Regions from separate parts of the Paraburkholderia agricolaris genome, predicted to be linked through region 2. Evidence: riboswitches for the same ligand, from Rfam matches in the RefSeq annotation. Region 2 holds a riboswitch; the other holds the start of a gene.
The links. Region 2 has a riboswitch for thiamine pyrophosphate ahead of thiC (phosphomethylpyrimidine synthase ThiC). Riboswitches for the same ligand answer to the same signal wherever they lie in the genome.
Positions count from the first base shown of each region.

Region 1: another riboswitch for thiamine pyrophosphate. It lies ahead of GH665_RS19385 (FAD-dependent oxidoreductase); the one in region 2 lies ahead of thiC (phosphomethylpyrimidine synthase ThiC).

Region 1 is NZ_QPER01000001.1:4,401,841-4,416,898, forward strand. Features, by position in the region: gene thiE (thiamine phosphate synthase) at 1-635, opposite strand, end outside; gene GH665_RS19375 (thiazole synthase) at 632-1,447, opposite strand; gene thiS (sulfur carrier protein ThiS) at 1,487-1,684, opposite strand; gene GH665_RS19385 (FAD-dependent oxidoreductase) at 1,769-2,899, opposite strand; TPP riboswitch at 3,130-3,253, opposite strand; gene GH665_RS19390 (ABC transporter ATP-binding protein/permease) at 3,596-5,347, shown strand; gene GH665_RS19395 (SDR family NAD(P)-dependent oxidoreductase) at 5,416-6,189, shown strand; gene GH665_RS19400 (hypothetical protein) at 6,447-6,908, shown strand; gene GH665_RS19405 (hypothetical protein) at 7,012-7,653, shown strand; gene GH665_RS19410 (response regulator) at 7,752-8,492, shown strand; gene GH665_RS19415 (flagellar basal body L-ring protein FlgH) at 8,551-9,222, opposite strand; gene GH665_RS19420 (hypothetical protein) at 9,350-10,075, opposite strand; gene GH665_RS19425 (DUF6726 family protein) at 10,079-10,276, opposite strand; gene GH665_RS19430 (hypothetical protein) at 10,292-10,483, opposite strand; gene GH665_RS19435 (response regulator) at 10,925-11,665, shown strand; gene GH665_RS19440 (ATP-binding protein) at 11,662-12,933, shown strand; gene GH665_RS19445 (tyrosine-protein phosphatase) at 13,150-14,076, opposite strand; gene GH665_RS19450 (MFS transporter) at 14,342-15,058, shown strand, end outside.
Region 2 is NZ_QPER01000001.1:1,372,241-1,387,298, reverse strand. Features, by position in the region: gene GH665_RS06260 (NADPH-dependent 2,4-dienoyl-CoA reductase) at 1-156, shown strand, start outside; gene GH665_RS06255 (EamA family transporter) at 275-1,204, opposite strand; gene GH665_RS06250 (pentapeptide MXKDX repeat protein) at 1,572-1,805, opposite strand; gene GH665_RS06245 (molybdopterin-dependent oxidoreductase) at 1,929-2,732, opposite strand; gene GH665_RS06240 (cytochrome b/b6 domain-containing protein) at 2,776-3,414, opposite strand; gene GH665_RS06235 (DUF1223 domain-containing protein) at 3,460-4,302, opposite strand; gene GH665_RS06230 (GreA/GreB family elongation factor) at 4,830-5,240, shown strand; TPP riboswitch at 5,394-5,512, shown strand; gene thiC (phosphomethylpyrimidine synthase ThiC) at 5,693-7,624, shown strand; gene GH665_RS06220 (glycine zipper 2TM domain-containing protein) at 7,904-8,116, shown strand; gene GH665_RS06215 (hypothetical protein) at 8,390-8,923, shown strand; gene GH665_RS06210 (L-lactate permease) at 9,340-10,938, shown strand; gene GH665_RS06205 (DMT family transporter) at 11,295-12,221, shown strand; gene GH665_RS38925 (hypothetical protein) at 12,752-12,907, opposite strand; gene bamC (outer membrane protein assembly factor BamC) at 13,089-14,321, opposite strand; gene GH665_RS06195 (hypothetical protein) at 14,320-14,565, shown strand; gene GH665_RS06190 (DUF2844 domain-containing protein) at 14,799-15,058, shown strand, end outside.

The DNA of each region.
Region 1 (15,058 bases), 3.0 Mb from region 2:
CGGGCGAGTTCGCGCTTCAGTTCGTCGGCGGGTTGGGCCGATTTGCGGCGCAACTGGATTGTCTTTACGCCGAAAGCCGCCACCCGTTCGACCCATTCCGCGGTCGGCAGCACCGGATACAGGCCGAGCCGGTCGGGACAACGCGCGAAAGCTTGCGCCGGCGCGGCCGGTAGGCCGGTCAGACGCGGGAAGCGGGCGATATCGGCCGGAAAGGCGTCGTCCGCATGGGTTTCGTCGCCGTCACGCCAGGCCAGAGCCAGCACCAGTGCGTCGTGCGGATCGAAACCGCAGTCCAGAAACGCCGCCAGCGCGGGTATCCAGTCTTCCGCCAGATGGCCTTCCAGCCCGTATTTCTCGCCGCCCAGATGGAGCGTCGCCGCATTCTCGGCTGCGACGATCACGCCGGCGCCCTGCACCTGCCAGCGCGCCACCTGCTCGCCGTGCTGTTGCGCGTCGGCGACAACGATCAGGTCGCCGCCGTTCGGCTCGTCCGGCGCGGTCAGGCAAATGCGCCACGGCGCGTGCGTCGGCGGCCAGTCGCCCAGACGGGCGCGGATCCGCTCGGCGGCTTCGGTGAGTTCATCGGCGGGCGGCCAGAAGAGGTCGCGGCCGGTCAAAGGCAAAGTTTGCGTCATGCAGCACTCCCGTCTTGATGCCAGAACGGCATGCCGACCACCGGCGTGCTCGCGTGCGCGCTTTCGCGCTCGGCCATCGGCCCCGCCAGAAAAGCCTGGCGGCCCGCTTCGACGCCCAGCGCAAAGGCGCGCGCCATCGCGTCAGGGTGCGTTGCCTGCGACACGGCGGTGTTCAGCAGCACGCCGTCGAAGCCCCACTCCATTACCTGCGCCGCGTGCGACGGCACGCCGAGGCCGGCGTCGACGATCAGCGGCACATCCGGCAGGCGTTCGCGCAACACGCGCAGGCCGTACGGATTGATCACGCCCTTGCCGGTGCCGATCGGCGCGCCCCACGGCATCAGCGCCTCACAGCCCGCGTCGAGCAGACGGCGGCCGATCACGAGATCTTCGGTGCAGTACGGCAGCACCTTGAAGCCGTCCTTGATCAACTGCGTGGCCGCTTCGATCAGGCCAATCGGATCGGGCTGCAACGTGTAGTCGTCGCCGATCAGTTCGAGCTTGATCCAGTCTGTTTCGAAGATTTCACGCGCCATGTGCGCGGTGGTCACCGCCTCGCCGACCGTCAGACAACCGGCGGTATTGGGCAAAAGCGGCACGCCGTGGCGCTTGAGCAGGTCGAAGAAGCCGGCTTCGGCGCCGCCTTCGTTCATCTGCCGGCGCAATGCAACGGTCACCATCCCGGGCCGCGCCGCGTCGATCGAATCGGACAGCGATTGCAGCGAGGGATAGCGCGAAGTGCCGAGCAGCACGCGGCTCACGAAGGTTTGGCCGTACAGCGTGAGCGCGTCGGCGGTTTGGGGGGCAGTCATTTGCATAATCCTGGTCTCCGGCAAGGCGTGGTGCGGGGCTTAGCCGCCAGCCACGGGTTGCACGACATCGAGCTTGTCGCCCGGGCACAGCGCGCGCGCCGCATGCTGCGTGCGCGCGACAAAATCGCCGTTCAGTGCGACCGCGAACGGCGGACGCGCACCGAACGCGGCGAGCGCATCGGCAACAGTCGCGCCTTCGGGCAGCGACAACGGCTTCTGATTGATATGAATGTCCATGGTGTTCGAATACGGTTCAGTCAATAGCGGTAGCGGCACGTGCTGGCTTGCCCCGCGGTTATTTCATCCGCGGATGCGCAACGCTCATGCCGGTTCCCGCGCGGAGTCCAGTTGAAACAGCTCGCTCCAGCGCGCGGCGCCTTGCCAGCCGGCGAAAGCATCGGCGTCGCCGATGCGGCCGTCGAGCAGCGCCGCGGCAAAGCGCACGGCTTCGTCGGCGACTTCGGGCACGATCATGTAGCCGTGCCGGTACAGGCCGTTCACGCGCAGCGTCTGCGCGCCATCCCACAGCAAGGCCGGACGGTGGTCCGGCAAAGTCGGGCGGCACTGCGAATTCAATTCGAGGATGCGTGCCTCGCCGAAGCCGGGATGCACGGAGAACGCCGCGCTCAGCAACTCGAGCGCCGAGCGCACGCTGACCGGCGACATGTCCTCGCCTTCTACCTCGGTCGCGCCGATCACGTAGAGATCGTCCTGCTTCGGCGCGATATACAGCGGATAGCGCGGATGCAACAGGCGCACCGGCCGCGTCAGCCCGATACCAGGCGCATGGACCCGGGTGACTTCGCCGCGGATGCCGCGCAGCGTGGGCAGCACGGGTTTCGCCCCCAAGCCCCGGCAGTCGATCGTGACGCGCGCAGGCGGCAGCGCGTGATCGTCGACCGGCGTATTCCAGTGCGTATCGACACCGCGCTGCGCCAGACCCGCAGCAAGCGCGGCCAGCACCTGACGGTTATCCAGTTGGCCTTCATGCGGTAGCAGCCAACCCTGATTGAAGCGGCCCGCCAACGCGGGTTCGGCCGCACCGAGTTGAGCGCCGGCCAGTGTCACAAAGCCGCCGTCGAGCAATTCGGCAGGCGCGTTCGAGCGCACGCGGCGCTCGAACAAAGGCGCTTCGGTCCGGTCGGCGTGATGCCAGACAACGAGCGTGCCATTACGCTGGAAGAACACGGGTTCGGGCAATTCGGCCAGCACTTGCGGCCAGGTCTCGAGCGAGCTTGCGCCGAGACGCGTGATCAGCAATTCAGCGCTAGCGGCTTCTGCCAGCGGCGCCAGCATGGCGGCGGCGACCCAGGCCGCAGCTTGCGAGCCGGCGGCGTCGCCGCGCTCGTAGAGCGCCACGCGATACCCTTCACCGGCAAGACGCCATGCGACCAGACGCCCGCACAGCCCGCCGCCGAGCACCGCGAAATCAGGTTGAGCAGGACGGTTCATCGCGCCCACTCCGAGCCGCAACGGCCGGCAACGCTAAAACAGCACGGCGCATCAACATAAGCGGCTGGAGCGCGGCGAGCAGTAAAACACATGTATGAAGAATAGGCGGTCATCGAGTCCTTTCTGTACGGCCCAAAAACGCACGTACCCAGGACGAAACCGGCGGGTGAGGCCGGCCGGGCAAAACGCGCGTCCCAATAGCGGACGCCGCCCGGCGGGGAATGGAAGACTGGCTGCTTCCGGAAACTTCCCGCGCCGGTATTACCCGGATCGGGTGCAAAGGGTCTCTCTCAGCCTCGCCGCCGCTGCATGAGAATCACGCAGCCTGTGGGCAAAGCACCCCTGTTTCGTCGAAGGTCATTAGACCATAAAAGGCGCAACGCCCGCAAACCAATGGCCCATGCAGTCGCGCTGCATTTGATCCGGCACCATCTTTCGGTCCGTCAATATGGCCGGAGCCGGCGCTCTGGCACAATGCCAGCACCGGATACTGCGGGGTCGCCTGGCCGCATGCGCGGCGTCGAGGCGGGGCCGCTGAGTGGAAATTAATTTTCACTTAAGGGCCTCGCGCCAGAATCAGGCGCTCACCCGGACGTGGGTTCGTCGAGCATGACGCCCGGGGCACGTACCGCAAACCGCCGTGGGGTCGGCCCGAGATGGGCCGGCCAGATGGGCCAGCACTTCATCAGGATGCTCATGACACCGAATACCGCTTCCAGCCCCGCGCTGCCGCCGGACGAAAAAGTCTCCGCCTGGAGCCTGATCAAACCTTACTGGGTTTCCGAAGAACGAAAAACGGCGTGGGGGCTGCTCGTCGCGATCATCGTGATGAATCTGCTCGTCGTGTGGATCAACGTGCGCCTGAATCGCTGGAGCGCCGACTTCTACAACGCGCTGCAGACCAAGAACGTGCACGACTTTCCGCACCTGCTGATGGTGTTCACCGGGCTCGCGTTCGGCTTCATCATCCTTGCCGTGTACGGCCGTTATCTGCGCCAGATGCTCGGCTTCCGCTGGCGCCAGTGGCTGACCACGCGTTATCTCAACGAATGGCTGCGCGACAGCGCCTTCTACCGGATCGAACGCGACCGGCTCGCCGACAACCCCGACCAGCGGATCAGCGACGACCTGCAATCGTTCGCCACCACCACGCTCTCGCTAACGCTCGACCTGCTCTCCACGGTCGTCACGCTGGTCTCGTTCATCACGATCCTGTGGTCGCTGGCCGGCGCGCTGACCATTTCGCTCGGCGGCATGCCAATACAGATTCCCGGCTACATGGTGTGGGCCGCGGCGCTCTACGCAGTAGTGGGCTCGCTGATCATCCAGAAGGTCGGCCACCCGCTCGTGCCGATTAATTACCAGGCGCAGAAAGTCGAGGCGGATTTCCGTTTCGGCCTGATCCGTCTTCGTGAGAACGCCGAACAGATCGCCTTCTATAACGGCATGGAAACGGAGAAGACGAACGCGCACACGCTGTTTGGCCGCATCCGCGACAACTGGTGGCAGGTGATGAAGTACACCAAGCGGCTCACCTTCGTGCTGAGCTTCTACGGCCAGATCGCGATCATCTTTCCGATCGTCGTCGCCGCGCCGCGCTACTTCGCAGGGGCCTTCACGTTCGGCGTGCTGATGCAGATTTCGAGCGCATTCGGCACCGTCAGCGATTCGTTTTCGTGGTTCATCAATAGTTACGGCACCCTCGTCGAGTGGCGCGCCACCGTGAACCGGTTGCGTGAATTCAAGCGCATCGTGCATGCGCCGCGTCTGAAGGAGTCCGTGTCGCCGGCCACCGCGCATGGCGGCATCAACCTGCATTTCGTCGACGAAGACCGGCTTTCCACAGACGGCCTCCAGCTTGCGCTGCCGAACGGCAACCCGTTGTCGCGCATCCGCGATATCGCGATCACACCAGGCTCACGCTGGCTGGTGCGGGGTCCGTCCGGCTCGGGCAAGAGCACGCTGATGCGCGCGCTCGCCGGCTTGTGGCCGTTCGGCGACGGTTCGATCGACGCACCCGTCAACGCGCGCATGATGTTCATCCCGCAGGTCAGCTACATGCCGATCGGTACGCTGAAGGCCGCGCTCACCTATCCGTCCCCCGCGGACACCTACACCGACGAAGAATGCCGTGAAGCGCTCGTCACCTGCCATCTTTCGGAATACGCCGAGCGCCTGCAGGAATCGGGGCACTGGACGCGCATCCTCTCGCCAGGCGAACAACAACGCCTCGCCGGTGCCCGCGTGCTGTTGCACAAACCGGACTATCTGTTCCTCGACGAAGCGACCAGCGCGCTCGATGCGGAAAACGAAGCGCGTCTCTATCACCTGTTCACCGAACGGCTGCCGAAGGCGGCGATCGTCAGTGTCGCGCATCGCGAATCGCTGGCGGCGTTCCATGGCGACACGCTCGACGTCGAGCGCTCGGGCGAACCGATCGCCGCATAAACAGCATCAGCAACATGCACAGCGAGAGCGACATGAGCCGAGCCGACGACGCGAACAGCGCGACTGACATGAGCGACTCCGGCTTCGATCGGGTCGTCCTGATCACCGGCGCGGGTTCCGGCATCGGCGCGGCATTGGCACGTCGCATCGCCGCGCCGCGCACCGCGCTGATGCTGCACGCACGCGGCGCCGACGACGAAGCGCGTCAGCGTCTCGCGCAGGTCGCCGCCGATTGCAGCGCGAACGGCGCGCGCTGCGCGACGGTATGCGCCGATCTGGCTGAACGCGGCGCGGCTGAGCACGTGATTCATCAAACACTCGCGCAGTTCGGCGCGCTGGACCAACTGGTCGCGAATGCCGGCCACGCGCAACGGCAAACGCTCAACGCACTCGACACGGATGCGTTCAACGCCGCCTTCGCCGCAATGCCGGCCGCCTTCGCCGCGCTCGTCAAGCGAGCCACGCCGGCACTGGCGACGTCGGAGCGGGGCCGCGTGGTTGCACTCAGTTCGTTCGTCGCGCATCGCTATCGCGTCGATGCGCCATTCGCCGCTACGGCGGCCGCGAAAGCGGCACTCGAATCGCTGGCCAAAACCGCCGCCGCCGAACTGGCGACGCATGGGGTGACCGTCAATTGCGTGGCACCCGGCTACACCCGTAAAGATCGCGGTCCAAGTGCCGATAATGCATCGGTGTGGACTCGCGCCGCTGAAGCAACGCCGCTTGGCCACGTCGCCGAGCCGGCGGATATCGCCGCGTTGATCGCGTTCCTGCTCTCCGACGAAGCGCGCCACATCACCGGCCAGGTGATTCATATCGACGGCGGCCTCACGCTCGGCTAGGCGGAACGCCGCTCGTCAGCGCAGTGAGGCCGCACGCCTATTTGCGAGACCTTGCTGCGAGCCGTTGCCGCGAGACCTTGTGCGCCGCCGGCCCACACGTCGCAACATCCGGAAACACACGAGAAGAGTTCGAAAGCATTTGCGAAGCGGGCAAGCTGTTCCCTGCTTTGAAAAAACCTTGCAGCAGCGACGATAGTCGTGCGGGCCGTACCCTCTCCGGTCCGCCACGCCACTCACTGCTACTGGACTCTCCGCACATGTCATTCGATCGCCGCTCCCCTCCTTTGACCCAGCGCGCAGCGCTCGTTCTTGGCGCAGCCCTGCTGCTCGCGAGCGCCACGCACGCGGCGCTTGCCGCCCAGCCCACCGAACCCGCGGACGTTTGCCCCGCGCTCAAACATATCGTCAGTGCTCCCGACTTCAAGCAGTTGCACGCGCAACCCGCCGCGCAACTGCCGGGGGTCTCAGCCGTGGACGACTGCCGCGCCAACGCGCACGCCTACGATTGCCACTGGCGCGCGCACTGGCAAGCCGACGGCGTGGTCAACGATCCGCTCGAGGAATTCGGCGCCGATATCGCCGCCTGCTTTCCGAACGTCGTGCACGACGTCAACACGCCGACGCGTCAGCATTTCATCGTGACCACCGATGACCGGCGCGTGAACGTCACGGCCAGCGTGCAAGGGCAAAACGAACTGCGCCTGCGCGTCACGCGCTGAGCGTGGACCCTGCTTGCCGCGGGCCGTTACCGTTACCCTGCACCGCTATTCGCAGCGCTCCTTTGTGACGCCGCATATCTTCACCGCTACCAGGCACCGCATCATGACCTCCATGCCACGCTTGCGCGCTCACGCTTTCACGGGGGCCCCTTTGGCCGCGTGGGTCATGTTGCGGCGGCCCGGTGCCCGGCTCGCTGCCTCGGCGTCCCTCGCGTTAGGTCTGAACGGCTGCGCGTGGACGCTGATCTCAGCGGCCGACGCCACCGGCTCCGTGATTCAGGCCGGCTACGCGATCGCGGCGAACTACTCGTCGCCGACCTTCGTCAACGGCCGGCGGGCGGACGTGCACAACGTCTGCATCGAAGTGAATCAAACAGTATCGGTTGGCGATTTCGTGCCGGCACTGCAGCTCGCGCTCGACCGGCGCGGCATTCGTTCGGACGTCTACAATCCGGGCACCTCGCCCGCCGGATGCGAGGCGCGTCTCGTCTACAACGCGGCGATCGATTACGGTCGCCGCTCGTTTAGCGACGAAACGATCCAGTATCTGTCGATCATCGATCTGACGCTGATCCAGCACGGGCGCATTCTCGTCACCGCGCGCTACCAGACCGGCGGCCTCAATACCGACCGCTTCTCCACCGCATCGACCAAACTCAATGGTTTGATCGACAAGATGGTGATCGATCAAACCGACCTGGAACGGCAACCGATGCAAACGATGCAGACATCGCTGGCAAACTAGAAGAAGCAGACCTGCCTGCTTGCTTTCTCTTACGCGAGAAAGGATTCGAAAGCGTTACGTGCTTTGCGCCGCTCGCGCGGATCACTAAGATGACCTGGATGAACCAATCCATTCTGGTCGTCGACGACGACCCCGTCGTCCGCGAGCTCGTCAGCGAATATCTGCTAGGGCGTGGCTTCAATGTGTCCACGCTCGAACACGGTATGGCGCTGCAGCGCGCGTTGCAAAACGAGCGCCCCGCGCTGATCGTGCTCGACATCATGATGCCGGAGCTCGACGGCATCAGCGCGCTGCGCGCATTGCGCGTCGCCGGTGACGATATTCCCGTGATCCTGCTGACCGCGCGCGCCGATCCGATCGACCGCGTGATCGGCCTCGAACTCGGCGCCGACGACTATCTCGGCAAGCCATTCGAACCGAGCGAACTGGTCGCGCGGATTCGCACGGTCCTGCGCCGCCGCGGTGCGATTGCGCCGAGCGCGCCGGAGCAACGCGCGCCCTATCGCTTCGGCCGCTTCGAGGTGAATTTTCCGGCGCGCGAACTGCGCCGCGATGGCGAACGCATTCCACTGCGCTCAAGCGAGTTCGCGATGCTCAAGGTATTCGTCACTCATGCGATGACCGTACTCACCCGCGCACAGTTGCTGGAGAAACTACACGGCAATAGCGAGGCGCATCGCAATCGCAGCCTTGATGTATCGATCTGGCGCTTGCGGCGGCTGATCGAGGTGGACCCGTCCGAGCCGCGCTATGTGCAAACTGTGTGGGGCCGCGGCTACGTGTTCGTACCGGACGGCGAAATCGGCGCGGCGGAACGCAACGCGGCGCCGCTTTCGTAAAACCGGCGAGAGCGTGCCCCGGCGTGTCGCGCTGCTCGCGCGCGCACCGCGATCGACGTCAGAAAGTCAGCACGCTCAGAAACATTCTTTGCAGCCAGCCCATCGTGGTGGCGTCGGACACCATCCCCACGCCGGCCTGCTCGATACGTGCATTGGCGACCTTGCTCGACGCGACATAATTCCCCGCTTCGATATCCTTCGGATTGACGATACCCGACAGGCGCAAGCGGTCGCGATTGCCGCTCATCGCGATGACCTTCTCGCCCGACACCACCAGGTTGCCGGTCGACATCGTGCCGATCACGGTCACAGCGAGTGTGCCGGTCATGCCGCTGGTGTCGGTGAGACTGCCCTGTCCTTTGTAGTCGGTGCTGGCCGAGCCGACGTTGAACAACCTCGCAAGCCGCGCAGCGGCGTTGGTCGACTGATCCGCAGCGGTCGCGGTGATGCTGCTCGAGCGGCTCGCGGCCGCGGTCGAGCTATTGTTGCCGCTGTACGACTCCGACAAACGGATCGTCAGCACGTCGCCGATATGCTGGGCGCGCGGCGTTTCGTAAAGCAGCAACGGCGCGCCGGCCTGATAGATCGCCCCCTGCGTATTGACGTTCAGCGGCGCCGACGCGATCGGCGGCGACATCGGCGTTTCAACGATTGACGGTTGCTGGCTGCTGCCGCAAGCCGCGAGACAGGCCGCAGCGCCTAGCGCGACGGTCAGACGTAGCGCAGTCATAGTTGCTCCTTGGCCGGATCGGCCGGAATGAAAACAAACCGTGCGGTCGCGCTGCCAATGCTTCGCTCAACGACGCAATCGACGCCACGCGTGATCCCGCAAACAGCGCGGCAGACGAGGCGGCACATCACCCCGCCTCGGCGCCGCTTGCCTGCCACTGCCGCACGACGGATTTCACCCATGCGTCCGAGCCCTTCAACAGATAGGTGAGCGTGCCGTTGCGCGTTCCCGGCAAAAAACACAAGGTAATCGAACTCACCGCGTTGTCCCACACGTAGACCGGCAGCACGCCTGGCGACGACACGCTTTGCGTCACCAGACGCGGCGCGCCATAACGGTCCGCGAGCGCGTCGCGCAAGTCCTCGGCGGTGATCTCGTCGATCACAAAAGAAATCTCGTACAGACGCAGTGCGCTCTGGCCGTCGACACGCGCAAAACGCAGCACGTGCTCCAGTGCCGGCGCGCCGTCGACGACTGCTTGCGACACTGCCCAGCCGTCGTCGGAACGATGCGCCCAGCGGCACGCAACCGTCAGACTCTCGTGTGATTTCAGCCGCATGCCGAGCGCGCCGGCCTGCACGTCCGTCTCGCAGACAGGTACGCTGCCAACCGGCGTGGCGCGCACGGTCGAGCCGGCGCGAAATTCGTCCAGCGTGGTGCCGAGCGCAATGCCGCGAAACGCGAACGGCATGTCCTGCGAACGCCGGCGTGCCTCGGGAAAAGTGCTCTTCGACGCAGCACCGGCTGCGTTCGCGTCGCGCGCGACCGGCTGCGCCTGGGCCTGCGCCTCGCCGGCCAACGGAAACATGCCGCCCAGCAGCGTCAACGCAAAGGCAATCCGTTTGAGTGTCATGATTCAGTCGATGGCGGATGAACACATGTCGAACGGTGTGGCCGCGGCATGGCCGACGACCGGAATGATTTTCAGCGTGGCCGACGTCAGCCGGCACGGCAGCGCGGCAACGGCGCAGCCGCCGAGTGGCAGCAGCGCCGCGCCGAGCGTCAACCACGCAGCGACACGGACGAAGCGGTCAGGAATGCTTGAGGTCGACACACGGGCCTCGATGCGTCAGGCGGTCGTGTTGACGTGATGTCCGACGAGCCCAGACGGCAGCGAGGGCGACGACGGCTGCGCCTCGCTAACGGACTCCGGTGCCTGCGGCGTCGCCGCCGCGTTGTTTGAAGTTGCGGGCTTTTCCGCCGCCGACATGGGGGCGAGCGAAGAAAAGCGGGTTGAACCGAGATGGCTGTGAATGGTCATGATGAGCCTCGCATGGCGCTAGGTTTCGATTTCACGCCGCTTGCCGTGGGCCCAAGGCGTTAGGCTGTTTTTGACATGCGACGCAACGTACTGCACGACGAATCATCTCGCCGCACAGGCGGTAGCGATGCACGAAGGAACGCGCGCTTTCCGGCGGTTCTTACGACCCGTTGCGACCCATTGCCGGCGGTAGCAATTGGGGGCGGATTGGTCATGTGGAGGCGTTCAAGCGATGTAAAACGACTGCAGCGCCGCGCTTCACCCGGTCGGAGCATTACTCACCCATTACCCGCGCATTGCCAAATATGTGGCCTTGAAATGGGCGGTGAGCCTTTGGTGGCGGGACTGACACCCGAATCGGCAAAGACGGTGCGAGTTTAGGTAAGCATTGGTAAGAAAACAGTCGGGCGTGCGTCGCGCGGGCCAGTCTAGAATTTCGCCATGAATCCACAGGTCCTTATCGTCGACGACGATCCGGTCGTACGCGATCTGCTTTGCAAGTTTCTGCAGACGAACGGCTTCGACGCGTCGGTGCTGCACGACGGCACCCATTTGCAACGCCGGCTCGAACGCGAACGGCCGTCGGTCGTCGTGCTCGACATCATGATGCCGAACACCGACGGCTTACGCGCGCTCACCGCACTGCGCGCCGCCGGCGACGACATCCCGGTGATCTTCGTAACGGCGCGCGGCACGGTGGCCGACCGCATCGTCGGGCTATCGCTCGGCGCGGACGACTACCTGACCAAGCCGTTCGACCCTCGTGAGCTGCTCGCGCGCATCCACACGGTGTTACGCCGCCGCGGGCCGTCCACCACGAGTGCGCCGGAAGCCCGCAAGCCGTATCGCTTTGGCCCGTTCGAACTCGACTTCGCCACCCGCTCGCTGTCACGCGACGACGCGAAGCTGCCGCTGCGCGACAGTGAGTTCGCGCTGCTAAAGATTTTCGTCAACAATCCGTACAAGGTGCTGTCGCGCGTGCTGATTCACGATCTCGTGCATCGCGACAACCTCGCGTTCCGCGACCGCAGCCTCGACGTGCCGATCTGGCGCCTGCGCCGCGTGATCGAAGACGATCCGTCCAACCCTTGCTACGTTCAGACGGTGCGCGGCAAAGGCTACGTGTTCGTACCCGACGCCGACGGCACCCCATTCGCCGACGAGGCTGCCTCAAGCGCATGAGAAACCCGCTGAACACACTGTTCGGCAGAATGGCGTTGCTGTCGACAACGGTGTTGTTCGCGATTCAGGCCGGCTGGTTCGTGCTGGTGGTGATGCAGCCGCCGCGTCACGAAATCGACGGCTTCGCGCGCGGCATTCTGCTGGTGCTGCAAGCCATCAACGGCGAGCCGATGAAGGGCGCCGCGCTTGCGCCCGCCATGCGCGTGCATCTCGTGCCCACCTGGAACATGCCGTCGAGCGTCCATCTGCACACGCCCTCCGCCCATCCGCTGGTCGAACTGAGCCGGCATTTGCGCGAGAACCTGCCGCCCGGCACGCAGATCGCCGTCGACGACTTGCATCCGCCGCAGTTATGGGTACTGCTCCCCGGCAAGTCCAACTGGGTTGTCGTGCCGGTGGACGTCCCCCCGCGCCCGCGCTTCCTGATCGAATCCATCTCGATGCTGGCGGCCGCGCTGATCCTCTCGCTGTTCGCGGTCTGGCAGATGCAGCGGCCGTTGTCGCGCGTGGCCGACGCGGCCCGAGCATTCGGTTCGGGCGGCCGGCCAGAACCCGTGACGGTGCAAGGCCCGCGCGAGTTGCGCGATCTGATCGGCTCCTTCAACGACATGATGCGGCGCCTGAATGAGGCCGGCGACGACCAGGCGGTAATGCTGGCCGGCGTCGCCCACGATCTGAAAGCACCGCTGACGCGGCTGAAGTTGCGCGCGAGCGTACTGGTCGCGGAAAGCGAGCGGGCCGGCCTGATCCGTGACGTCGATTCGCTGACCAACATCGTCCAGCAGTTTCTGGAGTTTGCCGGCCAGTCCGCTGATGCGGGGCCGCCGGTCGAAGTCGACGAATTCCTGCGGGAACAGTTTTCCGCCAGCGACAGTACCGAGACACCGCTGTTCACGCTCGATCTGCGCGCCGGTTCGTCGTTCGCGTTGCCGCGCACCCTGCTCGACCGGCTGGTCACGAATCTCGTCGACAACGCGCTCGAGCACGGCTCACCGCCGGTGGACATCGCCACGGCGCGCAACGACCGGCATTGGATCATCAGCGTGCGCGACCACGGCCCGGGCATTCCCGACGACCGTGTCGCGGCGGCGATGAAACCGTTTGTACGGCTCGATGCCGCGCGCGGCGGCGAAGGCCATTGCGGTCTGGGTCTCGCGATCGTCGCACGGCTTGCGCACGATCGCGGCGGGCGCTGTCAGGTAGGCAATCATGCGCAAGGCGGGCTGGAGGTACGGATCGAATTGCCGGTTGCGCCGGCACAGTCATGAGTAAGGTTGGGAAGGTCGGGAAGGGCTGAGCGGGCTTCGCAGGTACGAGCGCTTACGCGTCCTTACTGAACGGATTTGCGCAGGCGTTGTGGCCTTATAGTCGCCCCCGGCAACCTCGATGCCGCCCTTCTCTGTCCGCCCGGTTACATGGGGCGGACTTTTTTTCGTCTGTCCCGCCGGCGTGTTCCGCGCGACACCTGGCGCGGCCAGCGCAAATCACACGACGAGGCGGGCGTGCAACATGTCGATCGTCGCTTGCGAGAGGCCAAGGCCTTGCGTCAGATAGCTCGCCATAGTGGCGTAGCTCGCCTGTACCTGATCGAACCCCGCTTGCAGATAATTTTCCTGGACATTGAAGAGCGGCGACTCGATCGTTGCGACCGCGTCGCCATCCTGCGCCTGCAACGTGGCCGTCTGCGCCTGGATCGATTGAGCCAGATAGACGTTGCTCAGCAGATAGTCCTGCATGATGACGTCGAGCGGCACGTTGGCGATGCTGAGCAGGAGCGCCGCAACCCAGCCGGTACGATCCTTACCCGCGCTGGAATGGAACAGTTGCGCGCCGGCGCCATTGGCAAGCCGCGTGAGAATCTCGCCGTAGCCGACGCGCTGGGCTGCGCCGGTGACATAGGCGCGCGCCTCACCCTCCATGAACGCGACGGCGGCCGCTGCCGTATCGAGCGTCGGCGTAACGAAATCGTTGACCCCCAACACATCGAGCGCCTGCGATCTCGCGCCGCTCGGCAAGATATCCGCGGTGCGCGCGATTTCGCCGGGCGTGCGCAGATCGTAGACCGAAGCGATGCCGAGTTTGTTGAGCGTGGCCGCGTCGGCAGTGCTGAGGGTCAACGCGTTCGCACGATAGAAAGCGCCACGGCGCATCTGCTTGCCGTCGACAGTGGGATAGCCGGCGGCTGCGCCCGCTACGTCGCGAAAGTTACTCACCGAGGCGAGGCGCGGCGTTGCCGGTTGATCGGTGTCCAGATTTCCGCCCCCACAAGCCGATAGCAGGGTGCTCCCCATGCCGGAAAGCAGCAGCGCACTTGCCGAAGATCTCAGGAACGCGCGGCGCGAGTAATCTGCCCGCAAAGGCGTGCTCGCGGGGCGGCGGAACGGCGAGCAGTTTTTTGCGGTTGCGGGCATTGGCAGTGGCGAGCGCGGACGTGAGGAGGGTAGTCGCAGCTCGAGCGCTGCCGGCGCAGTTTAACGGCGCCCGATTATTTTTGGGTTACATAGTAGTAGTTCGTAAGGAACCGGAATGGAGTCCCTTACCTGTCCCTTAGCCGTCACTTAACCGGTTGCCATTTTTGACCACAACTGGCCGCACCCCGTCCCATCCCCTTAGAATACAAAAAACCCACGATCAAGCCGCCGCAAGGCAAAAACCACCTGGAGACAACAAAAAAACATGCCCTCTCTCCAATGGTTCACCGAACTGACACAGCGCGAACGCCGCACCCTCTATGCGGGCTTCGGCGGCTACGCAGTCGACGCCTTTGATTTCATGATCTATTCATTCCTCATTCCGACGCTGATCGCGACATGGGGCATGACCAAAAGCGAAGCCGGCATGATCGCGACCAGTTCGCTGATTTCGTCGGCAATCGGCGGCTGGCTCGCCGGGATTCTCGCCGATCGCTACGGACGCGTGCGGGTCCTCCAGTGGACCATTGCCACCTTCGCGATCTTTACCTGCCTGTCGGGTTTCACCCACTCGTTCTGGCAACTGCTAACCACCCGCACGCTGCAAGGCATTGGTTTTGGCGGTGAATGGTCGGTCGTGACGATCATGATGGCCGAAACCATCCGCTCACCTCAGCATCGCGCGAAAGCCGTGGGCACCGTGCAGAGCAGCTGGTCATTCGGCTGGGCCGCGGCGGCCATCATCTATTGGGCGTTCTTCGCGCTGCTGCCGGAACAGTATGCATGGCGCGCCTGCTTCTGGATCGGCCTGCTGCCCGCGTTGTGGATCATCTACATCCGCCGCAATGTCAGCGATCCGGAAATCTTTCTCGAAACCCGCCGGGCTCGAGAAAGCGGTTTCGACACCTCGCACTTCCTGCAGATCTTCGCCTTCCCTTACCTCAAAACGACCATCCTGGGCAGCGTGCTCTGCACCGGCATG
Region 2 (15,058 bases):
GGGGTCAACAGCGGGGCCCACAGCAGGGCCGGCGTAAAAGCTTCGAATGATGCGAGCGCTCCGCGCTATCACGTGATCGGTGGCGCAAAGGTGGCAACCGAACTGGACGCGAAACGCGCGATTCGCGAAGGTGCGGAAGTGGCGGCGTCGCTCTGAAGCGGTGAAACGCGACGGAACGCGGCGAGGGTCAACGCGTTCCGATGCCGCGGCACGCGGCGGAGACCGAACATCAGCGCGCAGGCGGCGGGCAACCTGAACAGCCCGCCGTCCGTCCTCAGGCAAGCCCCTTCTTCCTATAATCGAACCAGAAAGACAGCCCCACGCTGGCCAGAATCACGATTGTCGCGATGACCGTCGAATGCGTGACCGGCTCGCCGAGCAGCAACGCCCCAAGCGCCACCGCGACCACCGGGTTCACGTACATGCAGCTACTGGCGATGATCGGACTCGTATGCCGGATCAGGAAACCGTACGCGACGTAGGCGGCCATCGTGCCGATCAGCATCAGGTAGACGAAGGCCAGCACCGGCAGAAAATGCACTTCCATCATCCGCTCGCCGGACACCCAGGCGACCAGCGTCGACATCGCGCCACCGAGACCGATCTGCAGCGACGTCGATAGAAACAGGTCCGAAGGCAGTTTCAGTCGGCCGGCCAGATGCGCGCCGCCGGCCCAGAACAGCGCGCCGCACAGGATCGCCAGGCTGCCGCCCGCTGATCCCGGCGCGCTGTCGCCATGACTCAGAATCGCGATGCCCACCAGCCCGAGGCCGATCGCGAACCACTCGCCCCGGCCGATCTTGCGCCCCGCCACCGCCGCGATCACGGTCGCGAACAGCGGCACGGTCGCGACCATCACGGCCGCGGTGCCGGTGCCGACAGTGCGCATGCCATAGGCCAGCATGCCGCTCGACAAACCGACCAGCATCGTGCCGACCAGGCCGGCATTGCGGATTTCAGCGGCGCTCGGCCAAACCGGATTGCGGCGCGCCGCGAAAATGAAGAGCCCTACCCCGGCAAACAGATTGCGCAGCCCCGAGAGCAGCAGCGGCGGAAAAGAACCGAGCGCGACGTGCACGGCGAGATAGGTCGAACCCCACACGAGATAAACGACGGCGAGCGCGAGCGCGATCTGTCCGTTGCGGGACTGCGGCAAACGGATCGGAAAACCACGCGGAAAACGGCTGGGGAGTTGCGGCGACATGCGTTCAATCCGCCCATGCCGCTCGAGGTGCTGCGCCCCCGCTGAAGACCCGGTGGCGGGATGGCGGATACCGCATCGGCGATGCGGTCTGACGGGCGAGGCTGGCGGACATGTCGGTGGAACGGAAAGACGATAGATGGCCAATGGGGCCACAACGCCGCGGCGGTCGAAAGGAATCGATCCACGGCTGACACGCGCCAAACAACGGGCGCGACGCCGCATTATGCAGTAAGCGCCCACCGCGTCGCTTGAAAGAATCGTAACTTTTTTGCGTACTTGCAACAGAAAAGCCGGGGACGCATCCCCGGCTTTCGCTTTACGTGTGAAACCGGCGCCTGAACTATGCGGCCGGCATCTCCGGCAACACTCAGTTGGCCATCGCGCCCGATGCCTCGTGCTTCATGCCCATCGCGTCGCCGCTCTTTTTCATCTTGTCGTGCTTCATCGTGTCCTTCTTCATGCTGTCTTTGGACATCGAGTCTTTCGACATGGTGTCCTTGGACATTGCATCGTTGGACATCGCGCCGCTTGCCTGAGCGAACGCGGCGCCGCCGCTGGTCAGGAGGGCGACGGCCATTGCTGCGATTGCGAACTTTTTCATGGGAAACTCCGTTTCGTTATGGATGGTGAATCTAAACCGGCGTCCAGGGGACACCGGGGTACTTCCGAAGCTTCTGCCGCCCGGGGTCGCGCGTACGGACCGGCACGCGCCGACTCGCGCGCGTCAGGAGCCTCCGAACCAGTTGTAGCCCTGGTCGACCCAATAGCCGCCAGGGTACGTATTGGTGACGAACATCTCGACGATGTGTTTCGGATTCTTGTAGCCGAGCTTGGTCGGCATGCGCAGCTTCATCGGGAAGCCGTATTTCGCGGGCAGACGCTCGCCGTCATACGAGAATGTGAGCAGCGTTTGCGGATGCAGCGCGGTCGGCATGTCGATGCTTTCGTAGTAGTCGTCGGCGCATTTGAAGCCCACGTACTTCGCGCTCGTGTCCGCGCCGATGCGCCGCAGAAAATCGGCAAACGGCGTGCCGCCCCAGCGGCCGATCGCACTCCACCCTTCCACGCAGATATGCCGCGTGATCTGCTCGGCGTGCGGCAGCGCGTACAACTCGGGCAAGGTCCAGACACGCTGACCGGTAACGAGACCGCTGATTTTCAGCTTGTAGTCGGAGGCGTCGACGTCGGGCACGTCCTCGATACCGTAGAACGCGTTGAACGGAAACGGCCGCGTGATCTGCGCTTCGGTGTAGGTCGGCGCGAGTTGCTTCGGATCGAACAGCGCGGCCTGCGCGCGGTCGTTCAGACGCGACACGGCCGTGAGGAATGTGTTGACCGAATCGTTATCGGTCAGCGAGCAGCCCGTCAGCATCGACAGGCCGCCGAGCGTCAGAAGCCGCTTGCCGAACAGGCGCCGCGACGGCATCGCGAGTTCGCGCCGGGCGTCGATCAGGATCGATTCGCGATCGAGCTTGTCGTCAGGCATTGAAGCGGGCTTTCGATCGGCTCTGGTTTCAGGTTTGAACATGATTCGATATCCTTAAAGCTTTGCGTATCCGTGGATTGACCGCTTAGCGTCCGCGCAGCATCGCCAGCAGCGAACGCGGTACGAGCGCCACCATCACCAGATGCACGGCAATGAACGCAGCCATCAGCGACATGGCGCAGAAGTGCACGATGCGTGCGTTGTCGTAGCCGCCCATCAACTCGCGCAACAGCGGAAACTGCACCGACTTCCAGATCGCGAGACCGGAGAGCACCAGCACGATCAGATCGCAGACGACAAACAGATAGGCCAATTTCTGCACAGCGTTGTAGACGCGCAGATCGGCGTGCGAGAGCTTGCCGGTCAGCGCGGCAACAAAGTCGTGCAGCACGGCACGTGGCGAAACCGGCAGGAACTTGCGCACGAAGCGCCCGCCGACCAGGTTCAGCGCGAGATACAGCAGGCCGTTGAAAACCAGCAGCCACATCGCCGCGAAGTGCCATTGCAGCGCGCCGCCGAGCCAGCCGCCGAGCGTGAGCGCCGTGGGAAACGTGAAGCTTTTGAAGATCGGCGACGCGTCATAGATGCGCCAGCCGGACAGCATCATGAGGACGGCCGCGAGTGCGTTGAGCCAATGCGTGACGCGCACCCACACCGGGTGAATCGTGCCGCTCTTCGGCGTCGCGGGCGGAGCGGTTTCGCTAAGAGCATGAGGCGTTGCCATGAGAATCTCCGATGAAATGAGAAACGCTGCGAGGGTGTCGCGCGATCAGTGGCAGGCGGCCAGCTCGCCGACCTGCAACACATCGCCGGTCGCGGCGTTTTCGACGAACGCGACAACGCCGAAGGTGTCAGCGGGCGCGTTGGCGTCGGCATCGTCGATGTGGAGATCGCGGTGGATTTGCGCGTGACCGGCAACCAGTGGCACGGGGCCGATCCATTGCCGCACGACGCGTTCGTGATGCAGCGTGGCGCCGTCGTTTTCCCCGGCTTTGACCTGCGAGTTCAACGCGTTCTGATAGAGCGCGACGTAGGCATTTAATGTGCCGCTGGCGTCGGCCGCCTTGCTGGTGAATTGCGCATCGACATTGAAAGCGCCCTTCGCCTGCGGTTTCAGTTCGAGCGCGACATTCGCCTGGGCCGGTTCGGCAACAAGCTCTTCGATGCGACTCTGAAAACTGTCGCGTTGCGACCAGCCGCGCAATTCGCGGCCCGAGACGAAGACCTCGGGCGTATAGATCGTGTGCCCGCCGGCCAGATCGGTGAGGGTTTGCTGACGCTCGGTGAAGCGATGCTGCGAAAAGCGATCGGTCCAGCCGAGGCTATTCCAATAGTCCACGTGTAAAGCCAACGGCACGATGCTTTGGGTCGCGCCACTGTTTTTCCATTGGCTCAACCAGTTGTCGGCCGGCGGGCAGCTGTTGCAGCCTTCGCTGCTGTAAAGCTCCACAAGCGCTACGCGGTGCGACGGGCTGTGCGACGCGCATACGGCACCGGCTGCGGTTGCAACGCCGCTGGCAAACAGGGTCGTCAGCGCGACGGCCAGCGCGATTACGCGGGTGATACAGCGGCCTGTATGCCAGGTGGCGTTGCGGGTTCGTACGGTTCGCATGGCGTGCTCCATCAGGATCTGCACGTTTGTCGAACCACGAGACCACTTATGACAGCCGGTTGTGATTTTTATTTTTGATTCGGGATATCCGCCCACGGTCCCGGCCGTTTCATGCTGTCCTCGAACAGCTCCATGCAATTCAGACATGCCGCACCGCGCCCGCACGGCCTCTGCGGGCGGCGCTTAAAGAGACATCGCGGCCCGTGCTAACATTCACCTTTCGGTTGCGTCGATTGAGCTTTCTTTGCGACGCGCCCTAACCCCTTTCGTTATCTGCCGGCTACCCCAATGCGTTTTCCGTTCTCCCGTGCCCTCACCCGTTTGCGCCCGCGCCGCGCAACCGGCTGTGCGCGCCCGGAGATCGCGACGCCTCACGCCGGCCAGCCGTCCCGAACGCTCCCGCTTCTCGCCGCCCGGCGCCCGATCTAACGCAGCTCCCTCCATTACCGGAGCCGCGTTGTCGGGCTCCGGGCTGATCTCATCCGCACGCAGTCCCTTTACATGCAGATCGAATTGGAGAACCCTTCATGAAAAAGACGAAAACCTGTTACCTCACCGAGCTCGACGTCGCCCGTCTTGAAAAGCACGCGGCCGCGCCCGGCGCGCAAGCCAAATTGCAAGACATGCTCGACGACGTGCTCGAGCGCGCCGTGATCGTCGAATCGCGCGACATTCCCGCGAACGTCGTTACGATGAATTCGCAAGCCACGCTGGTCGACGAAACCAGCGGCGAGCAGATGACCTGGACCGTGGTCTATCCACCCGACGCGGATTTCGCCCAAGGCCGCCTGAACGTGTTCTCGCCGGTCGGCCTTGCACTGCTCGGCGCCAAGCGCGGCGAACGCATCCGTTTCACGCCGCCGAGCGGCACGGAGAAAGTGCTGAAGCTCGAAAAAATCCTCTTCCAGCCCGAAGCTGCCGACGACTTCACGCTCTAGGCAACACGCATTCGCGCCGCAGAACTGCTGCGCCGCATCATTCCCGGCAGCCCTTTCAGCATAAGAATAGTGCGCGGCTGCCCGGTGTTATCTCCGGTATCTGACTTTTCAAGACGGGTTGCCAAGCGACGCCCAGGCGGTGTATCGTGTGCGCTGCTAACGCGGGGGTCCTGCGTGGCACGGAGGTTGGAGGTCCGTGTCGCGTGGGTGAGAAATACCCTTTGAACCTGATCTGGATAATGCCAGCGCAGGGAAGCGTACGGATTTCGCAGCTGGTCTACCGTTTCATCTCTCGCGAATCCGACAACTTCCATCTCGTCTCCTGCTTAGCCGCCCCACACCTGGGAAACCGGGGTTGGCGCTTAAGCGCCAACTCTCGTCGACCGCAACAAGTTGCATGGGACCGGAGTAAGGCGCTAAAGCGCTAACTCCGGTCGACAGAGGAGATACGCATGAACGCCAATCCGAAGTTTCTTTCCGCCGACGCCCACGTCGACGCTGCCGCTGTCGCCCCGCTGCCGAATTCCCGCAAGGTCTACGTGACCGGCTCGCGGCCCGACATTCGCGTGCCGATGCGCCAGATTTCCCAGGCGGATACGCCGGATAGCTTTGGCGGCGAGAAGAACCCGCCGGTCTACGTCTACGATACGTCCGGCCCCTACTCCGATCCGGAAGCGAAGATCGACATTCGCGCCGGCCTGCCCGCGCTGCGTCAAGCGTGGATCGAAGAGCGTGCTGACACCGAAGCGCTGACAGGCCTGTCGAGCGACTTCAGCCGCGAACGCGCCGCCGATACGGCGACCGCCGATCTGCGCTTCAAGGGGCTGCACCGCACGCCGCGCCGCGCCGTCGCCGGCAAGAACGTCTCGCAGATGCACTACGCGCGCAAAGGCATCATCACGCCGGAAATGGAATACATCGCGATTCGCGAGAACCAGCAACGCGCCGCATATCTGGAAAGCCTGAAGACGAGCGGTCCGAACGGCGAAAAACTCGCCGCGATGATGGGCCGCCAGCATCCGGGCCAGGCGTTCGGTGCGAGCGCATTCGGTCCCGACGGCCTGAAGGAAATCACCGCGGAATTCGTGCGCGAGGAAGTCGCCCGCGGTCGCGCGATCATCCCGAACAACATCAACCACCCGGAAAGCGAGCCGATGATCATCGGCCGCAACTTCCTCGTGAAGGTGAATGCGAACATCGGCAACTCGGCGGTGACGTCCTCGATCGGCGAAGAAGTCGACAAGATGACGTGGGCGATCCGCTGGGGCGGCGATACGGTGATGGATCTGTCCACCGGCAAGCACATTCACGAAACGCGCGAGTGGATCATCCGCAACAGCCCGGTGCCGATCGGCACGGTGCCGATCTATCAGGCGCTCGAAAAGGTCAACGGCAAGGCCGAAGACCTGACGTGGGAAATCTTCCGCGACACGCTGATCGAACAGGCCGAACAAGGCGTCGATTACTTCACGATTCACGCCGGCGTGCGTCTGCAATACGTGCCGCTCACAGCGAAGCGCATGACGGGCATCGTCTCGCGCGGCGGCTCGATCATGGCGAAGTGGTGCCTCGCTCACCACAAGGAAAGCTTCCTGTACGAGCACTTCGAAGACATCTGCGAAATCATGAAGGCGTACGACGTGGCCTTCTCGCTCGGCGACGGCCTGCGTCCCGGCTCGATCTACGATGCGAACGACGAAGCGCAACTCGGCGAACTGAAGACGCTCGGCGAACTCACGCAGATCGCGTGGAAGCACGACGTGCAGACGATGATCGAAGGCCCGGGCCACGTGCCGATGCAGTTGATCAAGGAAAACATGGACCTGCAACTGGAATGGTGTGACGAAGCACCGTTCTACACGCTGGGACCGTTGACCACGGACATCGCACCGGGCTACGACCACATCACGTCGGGCATTGGTGCAGCGATGATCGGCTGGTTCGGCACGGCGATGCTCTGCTACGTCACGCCGAAAGAACACCTCGGGCTGCCGAACAAGGACGACGTCAAGACCGGCATCATCACGTACAAGCTCGCCGCGCACGCCGCCGATCTGGCGAAGGGCCATCCGGGCGCGCAGGTGCGTGACAATGCATTGTCGAAGGCGCGTTTCGAATTCCGCTGGGAAGATCAGTTCAATCTCGGCCTCGACCCGGACAAGGCGCGCGAATTCCACGACGAAACCCTGCCCAAGGATTCGGCCAAGGTCGCGCACTTCTGTTCGATGTGCGGCCCGCACTTCTGCTCGATGAAGATTACGCAGGACGTACGCGAATTCGCCGCGCAACAAGGCCTCTCCGACGACGACGCGCTGAAGAAAGGCATGGAAGTGAAGTCGATCGAGTTCATGAAGAAGGGTGCTGAGATCTATCAGCGGCAGTAAGGTAGGGATCGTGGGTGCATTAGCACGCGCCCGCCACTCGAACCTCCCGCATCACCGCCCTGCAGCACCGAAGCCCGCCACTGGCGGGCTTTTTGCGTTTCTGCGCGGCGGGCACGCCGCATGCTGACAAAAGGAAAACATTTGATTACGAAACCGACAATCCACTGACAAGCTCACACATCTGGATACGGGTTGCGGCGATAAGATCAAGTGTAAGGACGGCATGATCTGTCCATTTCCAGGCAACCACTTCCAGACACAATGAACGGAGTCAGCATCATGAAATCGATTCGTCAACTCGGCGCGCTCGCGACGATCGTCGCTGTTGCCGCAAGTCTTTCCGCGTGTGACAACATGACTACCCGGCAACGCGATACGGTGATCGGCGCCGGTGTGGGCGGCGCCGCAGGCGGTCTGATCGGCGGCAATGCGCTGTCGACGCTGGGTGGTGCGGCGGCAGGCGGCATCATCGGCAATCAGGTCGGCAAGTAAGCGGCAAGTAAGCACTAGCGAGGCGTTTTCGCCACGAGGGCGCACGGGGCCAACTGTCTCAACCCATCACAAAGAACGAAGATGCCCGCACCAACGAACCGGCGGGCGCGACATCGCGAACGCGACCGGCGACATGCCGGTCGCGCCGAAGAACGTTTTTGCAATGACGTGAAATAAGCCGTTACGGTTTTGCAATCCTGCGAACGCGACGGGGGCGTAAGCTCAAGGCAATACGCCCCGCATGGCGGCGTCGGTTTGCAACAGGAGCGCGTCATGAAGTCCCGCATCATCAACACGCCTGGCATGATCGGCCAGCCACTGCCGCGCCGTTTCTCCCGTATTTCACACACCGGGCTCGCGCTCACCGCAGCAGTCAGCGTGCTGACGCTGTCCGGCTGCTACTACCCATACGGTTACTATCCGGGTGGCTACTATCCGTATTACGCCACGGTCCCCGCGACTACAACGCAACAGGACGTGCAAGTCGGCCCGCCTGATCCACAGGCGGCACAGCTCACGCAGCAATCGTCGGCGCAACAGCGGGCCCAGCAGGCGCAAAACGCGCAGCAAAATCCGCCGCCGGCTTATACGGTTGCTGCCGCCCCGCCCGTCTACGTGGCTCCGGCCTACCCCGCCTATCCCGCCTACTATCCGCCGCCGGTGTATCCCGCTTATTACGGCTACCCCGGCTGGTACGGCCCGTCGGTCTCGATCGGCGTAGGCTTTGGCGGCTATTGGGGTGGCGGCCATGGCTATTGGGGTGGTGGGCATGGCTATTGGGGCGGCGGACACGGCCACTGGCACTGAAGCTCACACCCGTCTCGCCAGGCTTCCTTGATCGTCCCCTGTGCGCTGAAATCGGAGCACGGGGCGGACCTATCCCGTACAACCGGCGCACGCGCTGTGGCCCGGAATCAGGCCCGGCAGCCGGCGCGGCCGTCAGCACGCACATACATGCCGCGCCAGACCCGGCTCGTGCTCATCACGCCGCAACGATCCCCGCTCACAGGCCCCCGGCGGCGCCCTCTCTCCTTCGCCCGTACTTACCCTTCTTGACGCTTCCCAACCGGGCTCTATGCTTGGGAAAGCCACACGCAGTACTTGTTTAAATAAGCGACCCGGCGCGTCCTGCATGCGCCGCCGGCGCCCATCCGTCCTGCCAGAGCGACGCGCCCCGCAATGCGTAGTCCGCGTCGATTTCGAACAACAACGAAGGAGACGTGATGTTTCACCAACTACTCACTCCAGTCGGCAATTCGCTATTGCTGTCGTTCCTCGTCGCGGCCTTGCCGATCATCGTCGTGTTGCTGTTGCTCGGCTGGGCCCGCCGGCCGGCCTGGCAGGCGTCGCTCGCGGGTCTGATCGTCGGATTGATCGTGGCGATCTTCGTCTGGCAGTTCCCGGTCGGACTCGCGGCCGCCTCCGTGGCCAACGGTGCGGTGTTTGCCTGCTGGCCCGTTATGTGGATCGTGTTCAGCGCGATCCTGCTCTACAACATCTCGCAGCGCTCGGGCCGCTTCGCCGCCTTTCGCATGTGGATGATCGATAACCTGCCGAACGACCGCCGCGTCGTGCTGGTGGTGATCGGCTTTTCTTTCGGCGCGCTATTCGAAGGGATTTCCGGATTCGGCACGCCGGTCGCGATCACCAGTTCGCTGCTGATCCTGCTGGGTTTCCCCACACTCGAAGCACTCACCTTCACGCTGATCTTCAATACGGCGCCGGTCGCGTTCGGCGCGCTCGGTGTCCCGATCACGGTGCTCGGCGCGGTCACCCACCTGCCGGCAGACTCGCTCGCCAAGATGGTCGGACGGCAGTTGCCGTTTTTCGCGCTGCTGCTGCCGTTCTACGTGATCGGCGTGTATGCCGGCTTTCGTAACATGCTGCGCGTGTGGCCGGTGCTGCTGGTGTCGGGTGCAAGCTTCGCGCTGACCCAGTTCGTCACGGCGAATTACGTGAACTACAGTCTGACCGACGTGCTGTCGTCGTTGGTCTCGCTGATCCTGACGATCGCGTTCCTGCGCGTATGGAAGCCTGCCGTCGATCCGAAGTTCGCGATCAACATCGATCGCGTGGGTGAGGTGCGCGGCAAGATCAGCGGCGGCCAGGGCTGGTATCCGTGGATCATCGTCTCGGCGGTGGTGATCGTCTGGACCATCGCCAAGATCTTCCTGATCGGCGACGTCAAGGTTCCGTGGCCGGGTCTCGATAAGGCCGTGTACATCACCCTGTACAACACGCCGTACGGCGCGATCTGGGACTTCCAGCCACTGGCCACCGGCACGGCGATTCTGGTCGCCGCCATCATCACGTCGCTCGTGACGGGTCTGGGGATCAGTGAATTTGGCAAGGCCATTGTCGACACCTGGGTCCAGACACGCATCGCCATTCTGACGGTGGCGACCATCGTCGCACTAGCGTATCTGATGAACTACTCGGGGCTCACCTATACGCTCGGGCTCGGCGCGGCGTCGGTCGGACCGTTCTTTCCGCTGGTGTCGGCGTTCCTCGGCTGGGTCGCGGTGTTCCTGTCCGGCAGCGATACCTCGGGCAACGCATTGTTCGGCAACCTGCAGGTGGTGGCGGCTCATCAACTGAACCTGAATCCGATCCTGATGGCGGCGACCAATTCGTCGGGCGGCGTGATGGGCAAGATGATCTCGCCGCAAAACATCTCGACCGGCGTGGCGACGACCGAACTCAAAGGCAAGGAAGGCGTGGTGTTCGCCAAGACCTTCAAGCATTCGATTCTGTTGACGGTGATTCTCGGCGTGCTGGTGTGGGTGCAGCAGAACTTCCTGCAAGGAATGATTCCGCACTGAGGCAGGCATTCGACCCGCGCGAGGCCGCATGGGCGGCCGTCGCTGCGCGCGCGGCGGGAGCCGTTGCCAACCTCGTCAAAGCACCTGCGCGGCCGCAAAATAATTCACGCTCTGTGGCCGCCAACCCCGACAGGGTTGGCGCCGCCTTCTTACCACCCCTCTCTCATCGCAATTTTTCTCACATCAGCGTGAGAATTGCTCGTTTTGCGGCCGGCTCGTTCACGCTTAGCATGACGATAGCCCGACGCCCGTCCTCTCCCGCATCTTGCTGTTTCACTCCAGCCTGAAACGTTTGGCGCAATCGCGCTGTTACGATGCCCATGCGTCTCGACTCAACCGCGCGCGGCGCCACGATAATGAATGCCAGAAACCTGCTCCAGTTGCTGATCCTCGCCGCCCTATGGGGCGCCTCGTTCCTCTTTATCCGCGTCGGCGTGGCCGACTTCGGCGTCGCGCCGCTGATGGCATTGCGGGTCGGCATCGGCGCGGTCTTCCTCGCCATCGTGCTGGTCGTGCGGCGGCCGCTGCACCAGTCCGCAACCATCCTGCGCACCCACGGCTTCCCGCTGCTGGTGGTTGGCATTGTGAATTCGGCGGCGCCGTTCTGCCTGTTCGCGTATGCCGAGCTGACGCTATCGGCGGGCGTGACGTCCGTGATCAACGCGACGACACCGCTGTGGGGCGCACTCGTCGGCTTTCTATGGCTGCGCGACCGCCTGAGCGCGCTGCGCACCGCCGGTCTCGTGATCGGCTTTCTCGGCGTCCTGATGCTGGTGTGGGATCAGATCGCCGCACCCAACGGCTCGGCCGCCACCCCGCTGAGCACCGCGCTCGCGGCCGCCGCGGCACTCGGCGCCACCCTGCTGTACGGCATCGCCGCCAATTTCACGAAGCGCCGCCTGACCGGCGTCGACGCCTTGACTGTCGCGACCGGCACGATGACCGGCGCCACCATCGTGCTGTTGCCGCTCGCCGTAATCTACTGGCCGGCCGCACCGATCTCGCTGCACGTATGGGGCGCGGTCATCGCGCTGGGCGTGGCGTGTACCGGCGTCGCCTACATGCTGTTCTTCCATCTGATCTCGGTGGTGGGGCCGGCACGCACGATCACCGTGACCTTCGTGATTCCGGTATTCGGCATTCTGTGGGGTGCGCTGTTTCTTGGCGAAACCGTATCGCTGGGCATGCTGGAAGGCTGCGGCGTAATCCTCGTCGGCACCGCACTCGCCACGGGTGTAATCAAGCGTCTGCCCTGGACCGGAGCGCGCCGCGCCGACACCTGAAAACCGCCTCGCGCGACGCTTGCCCCAGCGTCGCCGCTTTCCCGTCCCGTGCCGCGCCGTTCACCGCCCCGGCAGCCTGGCATCTCATTTCGACTACCCAAAAAAATAGCCCGCACTCCGTTGGAGTGCGGGCGAAACCGTCGCCCTACGAGGATAGGCGACGGGGCCACCGAGGCCGCGCGCCACGCGCGCAGGCCATCATCGGGCTAAGCACCGGTTCGTTCGCCGGTGCTGAAAAGGTCCGGGGCTCACTGTTTCGAAACTCGCCGCCGACTCACGTCAATCACGTCGAATGTTACGAATCCGGCCCCATGAGTCTTTAAGAGCAGGTTGCGTGCCAGTTATGCAGTTTCGCGAGAAATCGTCCGCAAACTATTGATTGTTATTGTCATTTTTTGCGTCGAAAGGGATCGGAAAGGATTTGCGGAAGGGGTTTTGCGAGTTACGTCACCGGGGTAACGTCACGTTACATGCGGCCGCACAGCGGCGGCCGCGCGAGCCCGCTTCATACGTTTGAAGCGGGCCGACCATCAAGGCACCGGCCATTTCGTGCGATGCGACGCCCTATGCCTGACCCGCAGACCCATTGGCCGCCGCGTCTCGCGCGGCGCCAGCGCGGCCCCGCACACAAGCGCCAGGACGAGCAGGCTCGCTGCCCACATCCAGTAAGGAATCACGTCGAACATAGCCATCTCCCCGTTGAGCGCCGGTTCATACCGGTGTTTCAGACAAGAAGCAAAACACGTGCGCGTCATGAGGGCGCCTGAACGGCTTGCGGGGCGAGAGGCTGCGCGGACATAAAAAAACCCGCCCGGGCTACGCACCGGGCGGGTTTTCTGACAGCGTTCGCTGCTTGCTGCGAATCGGTCAGTGCAGCTGGTCGACCATCAGGCTCATGATCTGCTTGGCCTGCGGGCTCTCGTCGATCGCACCCTTGCTGTCGACCACGGCCACGCGGGTCTGGTCAGGCGTTACCGCGCGGACGTTCACGAGATACTGCCTGGCGACCTTTTCCTTCTTGCCGTGGAACACCTGGCTCCAGAAGCCCTGTTCCGCCGAAGTCAGATCCTTCGGATCGACGTAGCGCACGAAGTACAAACCGCGGCTTGCATCGCGATCGTCAACCGTGAAGTTGCTGCGGTCGAGCGCAAGGCCCACACGCAGCCACGCACGGTCATACGGCTCGCCGAGCGTCAGCTCGGTGGACGAGAACTGTGCCGACGTGTTGTTGCCCGAGTCGTCCGGCATTGGCTGTTGTGCCGACAACGCGACGTTCTGCGCCGCATTGGCCGCAGCCGCCGACTTCGCACCCGCCGTAGCCGCGTTCGGCGCAGCTTGCGCCCCCGCCGGCGAGAGATCGGCGCTTTGCGTATCGGCCGGCTTCGCGCGCGAATCGGCCAGCGCCAGCGCTGCCATCAGGCGTTTCAGATATTCCTGTTCGAGCCCCGGATCGTTCGGCTTGGCTTCCCACTTGGTCGAATCGTTGTTGGTGCCGGTGATCGCCTCGCGCATGCCCTTCTGGCTGATGAACACATAGGTGCCGCCGTTCGGCGCTGCTTCGAGACGCGTACGGTACTTGTTGCGCTCGGAACTCACATAGCTGTTGCCCATTGCCTTGGACAGCGTGTTGCGAATCAGGCCGTCGTTGATCTGCGCGTGGGTTTCGTTCCAGTCCGTTTCCATCACGCCTTTGTCGCGCTGGTCGACCACCAGCAGGAAGCCCTGTTCCTGCCAGAAACGGCGGATTTGCGCCCAGGCCTGGTCGGGCGCCTTGTTGTCGATCACGAGCCAGCTTTCGGTGCCGTCGCGCTGGATGTGCATGCCGTTCACCGGCGGCACTACCGCCAGCGTGTTGGCAGCGGGGGCTTGCGCCTGGACCTGCTTGAGCGTGGACAGCGAGGTTTCGCCGCCTTGCGGGGGCAACGAACGCTGATCGGACGTCTCATCGATCATGTTCGGCGGTACGGCAAGTGACACTTGCTTCGACTTGGAGTCGCTTTTGTAGTCGATTTTGGTCGGCGACGAGGTGCCGCAGCCGGCGACCAGACCGCCTGCCATCAGCATTACTGCAAACCGCTTGGTAAGACGAAGATCAGTCATGTTCGAGGAATCCTTCCGCTACGCCACGGCAAGTTTCCGTGGATCAACCCAACATTTTACCGATCCCGGCGAGACATGTGCAAAAACCGGGGTTTGCTCACGAAATAAGCAGCACGCCGCCAGCAGATCCCACCTCACGGCGAACGACCCGGATACCGATGAATCGCTGCGCGGCGCAAGCCTGCGGCTACAGAAAATCTCCCCGCCCGGCGGGGGCGACCCAATCCTCCAGGCGCGAATTTAACAGTTCACAACACTTCTCAAACGCTCGTAGGACACGCCCTACTTTATTGTCAGACTCTTGTTTTAAAAGACACTTTTCGCGCTTTTCACATCCTATTTTTGAGATCAACCGCCGCGCCGCATCGTGCTCCTGATAACGATAAGGAAACCTGAGTGTTATCTTGAATTGGACATCTCAATAAGACTTGAACGGTCCCAGTGTTTCGGGTTTCTCCAATAGCGAGGCAGGTTGCCATGCGAATTCCCTGTTTTTCACCGACCCTCGCCATTCGCACCGTGATGGCTGCCCTGCTGTGTGTCGGCGCAGGCGCGCGCGCCGAATTGGGCGGCACGATGCCCATCCCGACGGATTCGACCGGCACCGCGCCGCAAACCTTGCTGAACGGCGCATTACGCCTGCGCACGCTGATCGATGCGGGCAATACCACCATCAACGAGTACGCCACCAGTACCGGCCAGATCATCGCCTACACGTGGCAAGGCCCGACCATGCC